DNA from 2 places in the Cupriavidus sp. CER-90 genome. Region 1 is predicted to be linked to the other one. Evidence: predicted binding sites of a transcription regulator. Region 1 holds the regulator's gene; the other holds the start of a gene.
What was found. The regulator FliA, encoded in region 1, starts transcription of late flagellar genes. The targets are predictions, from matches to a motif close to CTAAAGTTTNNNNNNNNNNNGCCGNTA.

Region 1 (3,206 bases):
GCCGTAATTGCGCCGCACGCGCGGATCGGCGGCCAGGTCGGTATTGCGCACCAGCGCGCCGATACGCAGGCCGCCTTGCTGCGATGGCTCTATCTTGTCCAGCGCAAGGCCGTTCACGTCGATCAGATGGGTTGGCGATTCGATGCCAAGCTTCATCAGGTCGAGCAGGTTGGTGCCACCGGCGATAAAGCGGGCACCGGGTGTCTTCATGGCAGCCGCCGCCGCGTCCGCGGGCGTGGCCGCGCGCTCGTAGGTGAACGGGTTCATGTCTGGCTCCCCGCGACCTCGGTGATGGCGTCGAGGATATTCGAGTACGCGCCGCAGCGGCAGATATTGCCGCTCATCCGCTCACGGATCTCGCCGGGCGACAGTTGCGGCCGCGTGTTCAGGTCGGGCGTGACGTGGCTCGGGATGCCGGCGCGCACCTCGTCGAGCACGGCAACGGCCGAACAGATCTGGCCCGGCGTGCAATAGCCGCACTGGTAGCCGTCATGCTTGACGAAGGCCACCTGCATCGGATGCATGTTGTTCGGCGTGCCGAGTCCTTCCACGGTGGTGATTCTGGCACCCTCGTGCATGACGGCGAGGGTCAGGCAGGAATTGAGGCGCCGGCCGTCGACGATCACGGTGCAGGCGCCGCACTGGCCGTGGTCGCAGCCCTTCTTGGTGCCGGACAGGCGCAGATGCTCGCGCAGCGCGTCGAGCAGCGTGGTGCGCGTGTCCAGCGTCAGCGAGCGCGGTTGCCCGTTGACGACAAATGATACGTTCGAAGCCACCGGCTTGAGGGCGCCGGGGCTGACCCGCGATGGCGGCGCGGTGGCGGTGGCGGCACCGGCAGGCAAGGCGGCGGCGCTCACCGACGCCGCGCCTGCCATCACGAATTCCCGCCGCGAAAGCTTGATGTCGCTGAAATCTTCCATGTCGTTGGATCCTTTCTGGCTGACAGATGACGGACAGAGGACGGCAACGTGGCGAGACTTGCACGTAGGAATTACATGGCGCCAGCGGGCATGGCAGACACAATGCCGCCAGGGATATGCACGGGAATACCGCGCAGGGGACGAATGTAGCGCTTGCCGCACGTTGCTTGGGCGGAAAGGCGCAGGAAGCGTGCCACCGGCCGCGCGGGGACAGCGGCGAGGGGAGATTGCAGGGGATTCGCCGGAAGTATCGGCGTGGATCTGCGGGCCCGGGACAGGCCGTGGCGCTCAGCGGTAGCTGACGGTCACCTCGTTGCTGCGGCCCTGGAGCATTGGCGTGAGTCCGCCCTGGCCCGGTACGCGATAGGCAAAGACAAAGCCCTTGGTGGCATCGTCGCCGACGAAGGCGTCGGTCTTGCCCTCGGCGCCCGCCAGCAGCACGCAACGGTCGGCATTGCACAGGTATGCCTGCAGGTCGACGGGCGGGGTGCGCGTGAAGCTGTAGCGCCAGCGCACCGAAGTAATGCGGCCCATGGCCTGCGGCATCGTGGCCAACGGCACCACGGGCGAAGACAGCGCACGCTGGCCCTTGTTCGTGATCTGCGGCCCCACTGACGATGCCGTCCACGCAAAGCGCGAGCCGGTCAGTTCATAGGTGGCCTTCGTAAAGACCGGCGCATAGGTCTGCGCGTGGGCCGCCGCCGGGCCCATCGCGCACACCACCGCCAGGACCAGGGCGCGCCGCATCACAGCATCCCGCGCAACTGGGTGCGCAGGCGTCCGATGGCCTGGCTGCGGATCTGGCACACGCGCGATTCGGTCACTTCCAGCACCGCGCCGATTTCGCGCAGGTTCAGTTCCTGGTCGTAGCACAGCGACAGCACCAGCTTTTCGCGCTCGGGCAGTTTGTCGATGGCGCGGATCAGCGCCTCGCGCATGCCCGATTCCATCAGCACGGTCAGCGGATTGCCGTCGTCGGTGACGCCCAGGTGGCGATCGAGGAAGTCCTCCTCGCCCGAGCGTTCGAAGTCTTCATAGTGCAGCAGCTGGCAGCCATAGACCTCGTTCAGCAGCTCCTGGTATTCCTCGAGCGGCATCTCCAGTTCCTTGGCCACCTCGGAATCGATCGGCGTGCGGCCAAGCTTCTGTTCCAGCTGGCGCTGCGTGCGCTCGATCTTGCGCGTGAACTGACGCAGGCTGCGCGATTGCCAGTCGTTGGCACGCACCTCGTCGAGCATGGCGCCGCGAATGCGCTGGCTTGCGTAGGTCTCGAACCGGGCGCCATGGTTGTCTTCATACCGTTTGGCGGCGTCGAGAAGGCCGATCATGCCGGCCTGTATCAGGTCGTCGATCTGTACGCTGGCGGGCAGCTTGGCCGCCAGCTGCAGCGCGATGCGCCGCACCAGTGGCGCGTGTGACTTGACCACGTCGGCCTGCTCGAGCTTTCCCTGAATCGTATACATGGTGGAACTCTCGTTAAATGCTTACTGTTTGTGCCAGCGCCGGAGAGGCTGAAAATCGGCGGCTGGCAGGCTGAGTTTCCGGTCTTGTCGAGACTTCTTGTTCTTCGCGTTCATGCGGCAACGGCCGAGGCCATTCCCAGCGGCGATGCTTCGTGGCGCAACGGCCATGCGCCGATACCGCTGGCGATGTGCCGCAATGCACCGGTGGCCGCAGCGGCGGGATACGCCTCCACCACGCACCGCCCAAGCTGGAGCGCACGCGCCACCAGCGGGTCCATCGGCAGGTACCCTGCCAGGCTGGCCTCCACGCCCAGGTACTGGCTCGCCGTGCGGGCCAGGTTGCGCGCGAGCGCCGTGACCGTCCCCTCGGCGGCCGCCAGATTGACGACCAGCTGGAATTGACGGCATGCGTATTCGTGATGCAGCCGCTTGATGCAGGCATAGGCGGCAGTGATCGACGTGGCCTCGGGGCGCATGACGATCACGAAGTTGTGGGCCATGCCCGCCAGTGGCGACAGTGCGCCGGTGATGTCGCGGCGCGTGTCGATCAGCATCGAGCGCACGTCAGTCAGTCGCGCCGCCAGCCCGCGCTCGTCGGGACGAACGGTCATCGCGCCCGCCTGCAGCACGGCAATGCCGCTGGCCCCGCGCGTGCCGGCCGCGGCGGCCAGCGGCGCCCGGCCCTCGAGCACATCGGCCAGCGTGGCCGCCGGCGCGGCGCCGGCAAGCCGCATCGCCCGGGCGCCGTACATGTCTTCGTCCGCCAGCAGCACGCGCTCGCCCTGCATCGACAGCGCATTGGCCAGGCCCAGCGCCACCGTGG
Region 2 (3,206 bases), 250 kb from region 1:
AAGATGCCATGGTCAGCTCCGTCCGGTAGGGCAGGAAAAACTCTACGGTTGAAATGCTTTGCAGGCAGTGGTCTGCCTGCAAAACACTCCGGCAAAAAAACCGGGCCTTGCGGCCCGGTTTCTTGCGGCGCGGCGATTAACGCAGCAGCGACAGCACGTTTTGCGTGGTCTGGTTCGCTTGCGACAGCACCGACGTACCAGCTTGTTGCAGGATCTGCGCGCGGGTCATGTTCGACACTTCCGTTGCGTAGTCAGCGTCTTCGATGCGCGAACGCGAAGCCGACAGGTTGTTCACCGTCGTGCTCAGGTTGTTGATCGTCGATTCGAAGCGGTTCTGCACAGCACCCAGGCTCGAGCGCAGGTTGTCAACCGTTGCCAGGGCCTTGTCCAGCGTGGCCAGCGGGTTGGTCGTGGCCGGTTGCTGGAAGTCCGAAGCTTGCAGCGACGAACCGGTCAGCGTGAAGCCGGCGGTGTTGCCGTTGACCGATGCGTCGGTCGGCTTGACGGCGATGTACATCGTGGCGGACGTGGCGGTACCGTTGCCAGCGAAGCCCTTCGACGACAGAGCGGCGTCGTCGGCGGCGGTCAGGCCAGTCATGCTCACTTGCACGAACCAGTTGCCGTTCGAGTCAGCGACCACGTTCTGTGCGTTCACGGCAGCCGAGGTGTTCAGGCCCAGAGCGCGCTGGATGTCGGCGGCGGAAACGCCGGTTGCCGAAGCGCCGGTCACCGGCGTGGCCGAGCCCAGAGCAGCTTGAGCAGCGGCCGAACCGATCGAAGCCGTTGCGCCTTGCGGGCCGGCAACGCTGAAGCCAGCCACGCCCAGGGTAGCGGAGGTGATCTGCTTCAGGGCGATCGAAATCGTTTCGCTGTCGTTGGCGCCAACCTGGATCGACATGTTCTGGTTCTTGGCCAGAACCTTCACGCCGTTGAACTGGGTTTGAGCCGACACGCGGTCGATTTCCGACAGACGCTGCTTGATTTCGTCCTGGATCGACTTCAGGTCCGACGACGAGTTCGTGCCGTTGGCGGCTTGCACCGACAGTTCACGCACACGTTGCAGGTTGTTGTTGACTTCGCTCAGCGCGCCTTCGGTCGTTTGAGCGATCGAGATACCGTCGTTGGCGTTACGCGAAGCTTGCGTCAGGCCCTTGATGTTGGCGGTGAAGCGGTTGGCGATGGCTTGACCAGCAGCATCGTCCTTGGCGCTGTTGATGCGCAGGCCCGACGACAGACGTTGGATCGCGCTGTTCAGCGACGATTGCGACGTGTTCAGGTTGCTCTGCGTTTGCAGCGACAGAATGTTGGTGTTGATGACTTGCGCCATGGTACGACTCCTATTTGCAATGTTTTAGGCATTCCGGCGGGTGCCGTAACGTTGGCTGCCTGCAGTGCAGGGCGTAGAGTGCCTCCGTTGCAAAGGTTATCGACCGTGGGTGAGAAGACTTTAGAGTGACTTTTGCGCGTGTTGCGGGCGTAGGCCGATCTGGTGTATGGCGGCGGCCCTGCCCGCCATGGCGCCCGTTGTGGCCCGCTATATATATAGAGGCGGAGGCGATGCCGCCGGCGGCGGCCAGCCCCCGGCCCGGCGCGGCGGGCCGGGCGGTCAGCGGCGCTTGCGGGTGCGCGGAATGAAGATCCGCACGAAATCCGGCGATACGTCGGCGTCCAGCATCGCCACGGCGTCGGTCGACGCGTGGGCGGGCGTCACCACCGTGATGGCACGCTTGTAGATCAGTGTCGGAGTGGGATCCTCGGCGGTCCGCCCGAGCAGGATCATGTAATTGTCCGACGCCAGCACGATGCCATTGAGCCGCGTGCCATTCGACAGATGCACGACCACCGCGGCACGGCTGGCGCTGTGCGCGGCGAACTGCAACTGCTGCAGCTTTCTGCTGGGTCTGGGAGCCTTGATTTCCTTCTTCACAACTTCTCCGGAAGAGCCCGCGAGGGTTCTGGCGGCTGACAACGGTCCGATGACCAGGGACTTTGCGTGCCGTCGCACTAAAAGTGACGGTTACTGCAGCCTGATCGCGGCGAGAATTGAAACATTCGCTCTCGGAACCGGTGCAGGGACACGACGACATGATTGCAGCGGACAGGCGTTCGAGGAAAGTGATGGACGCTGCCCTGCTACCCGGTGGGGTCGTCTCTGCCAGGAGAGAAGGGGAATACTTCAGGCGGGAGAGTAACAAAGTTTTACAAGCGTTGACGAACCCCCTGCGGGGCTGGGCCTAGAGGATTTGCTCTACTTATTTAGTTGCCGCGATTTTGTGATTCGTGTAGCACATATCGATCCGCTGCGAGTCTGTCAGGCCAGCGCATTCTCCACAACCCGCGCCAGCTAAAGGTTTCCGGGAAGCGTCCGTAATTCATCGATAAGTCTAAAAGTGTCTTCTGGCATCACTTTTGGCATACGAGTGATGCACGCGTTACACCCGCCATCAGGGGAATCCCTGATAGAAACGCGATTTACACCTCATGTAAGCAGGTTTATATTCGCGGTTCGGGACCGGGTACAGCCGGTCCCTGCATAGCAGTCCTGAAAGCCTACGAGCACCCCGCGCGTGGGCTTCTTTTTTTTGAGCCCGCATCCTTCGAAGCCATCCGCCGTTTCCGGCGGTCTGCCTCGCCCGTCCATTGCGACGGGATCGAAGTGCCTGAGGCAGATTAGACGCCATGCGCTGCGCCCCCAATTTGTGGAAGAGCAGCGACTTTTCCCCCCATTTCATTTATTCGCTCAAGTGCAGCGTGCGGCCCGCCGTTACCGTGCCGTGCGACGCCCCGCCTCGGGCGGACGCAGCGCGTACAAATACAACCCGACAGACGAAAGGTACGAAGTCATGGGCTTGCGGAAAATGGGGATCGGCGCGCGGATGTCGCTGGCATTCGCCGTGGTGGTGCTGCTGCTGGCCGTGGTGGCCACGGTAGGCGTGAGGGCGCTGGGCGGCATGAACGACGCGATGCACCAGGCCGTGGAACAACGGCTGTTGCGCGTACTGGATCTGAAGCTGGCCAAGGAACGGGTGCTGGCGATCGGCATCCTGGTGCGCGACACCGCCCTGACGGAAGACCCGGCGCTGGCGGAGCAGAACGCCGAGAAGATCGGCAAGATCCGGGAACAGGTCAGCGCCACGCTTGAAGACCTGGGCAAGGTCATGCGGGCTTCCCCCAGCGCCGATTCCGGTGCCAGGTTCGAGCAACTG

Region 2: a site for FliA is predicted at 1,425-1,451, ahead of AC24R4_RS04375 (FliC/FljB family flagellin). Genes of this name have one in related genera too.

What each region holds. Positions count from the first base shown of each region.
Region 1 covers NZ_JBYGYM010000001.1:1,226,672-1,229,877, forward strand. Annotated here, with positions in the region: gene AC24R4_RS05555 (FAD binding domain-containing protein) at 1-267, opposite strand, end outside; gene paoA (aldehyde dehydrogenase iron-sulfur subunit PaoA) at 264-920, opposite strand; gene AC24R4_RS05565 (flagellar protein FlhE) at 1,209-1,667, opposite strand; gene AC24R4_RS05570 (RNA polymerase sigma factor FliA) at 1,667-2,383, opposite strand; gene AC24R4_RS05575 (MinD/ParA family ATP-binding protein) at 2,494-3,206, opposite strand, start outside.
Region 2 covers NZ_JBYGYM010000001.1:978,323-981,528, reverse strand. Annotated here, with positions in the region: gene AC24R4_RS04380 (flagellar protein FlaG) at 1-10, opposite strand, end outside; gene AC24R4_RS04375 (FliC/FljB family flagellin) at 137-1,327, opposite strand; gene AC24R4_RS04370 (RNA chaperone Hfq) at 1,607-1,927, opposite strand; gene AC24R4_RS04365 (methyl-accepting chemotaxis protein) at 2,877-3,206, shown strand, end outside.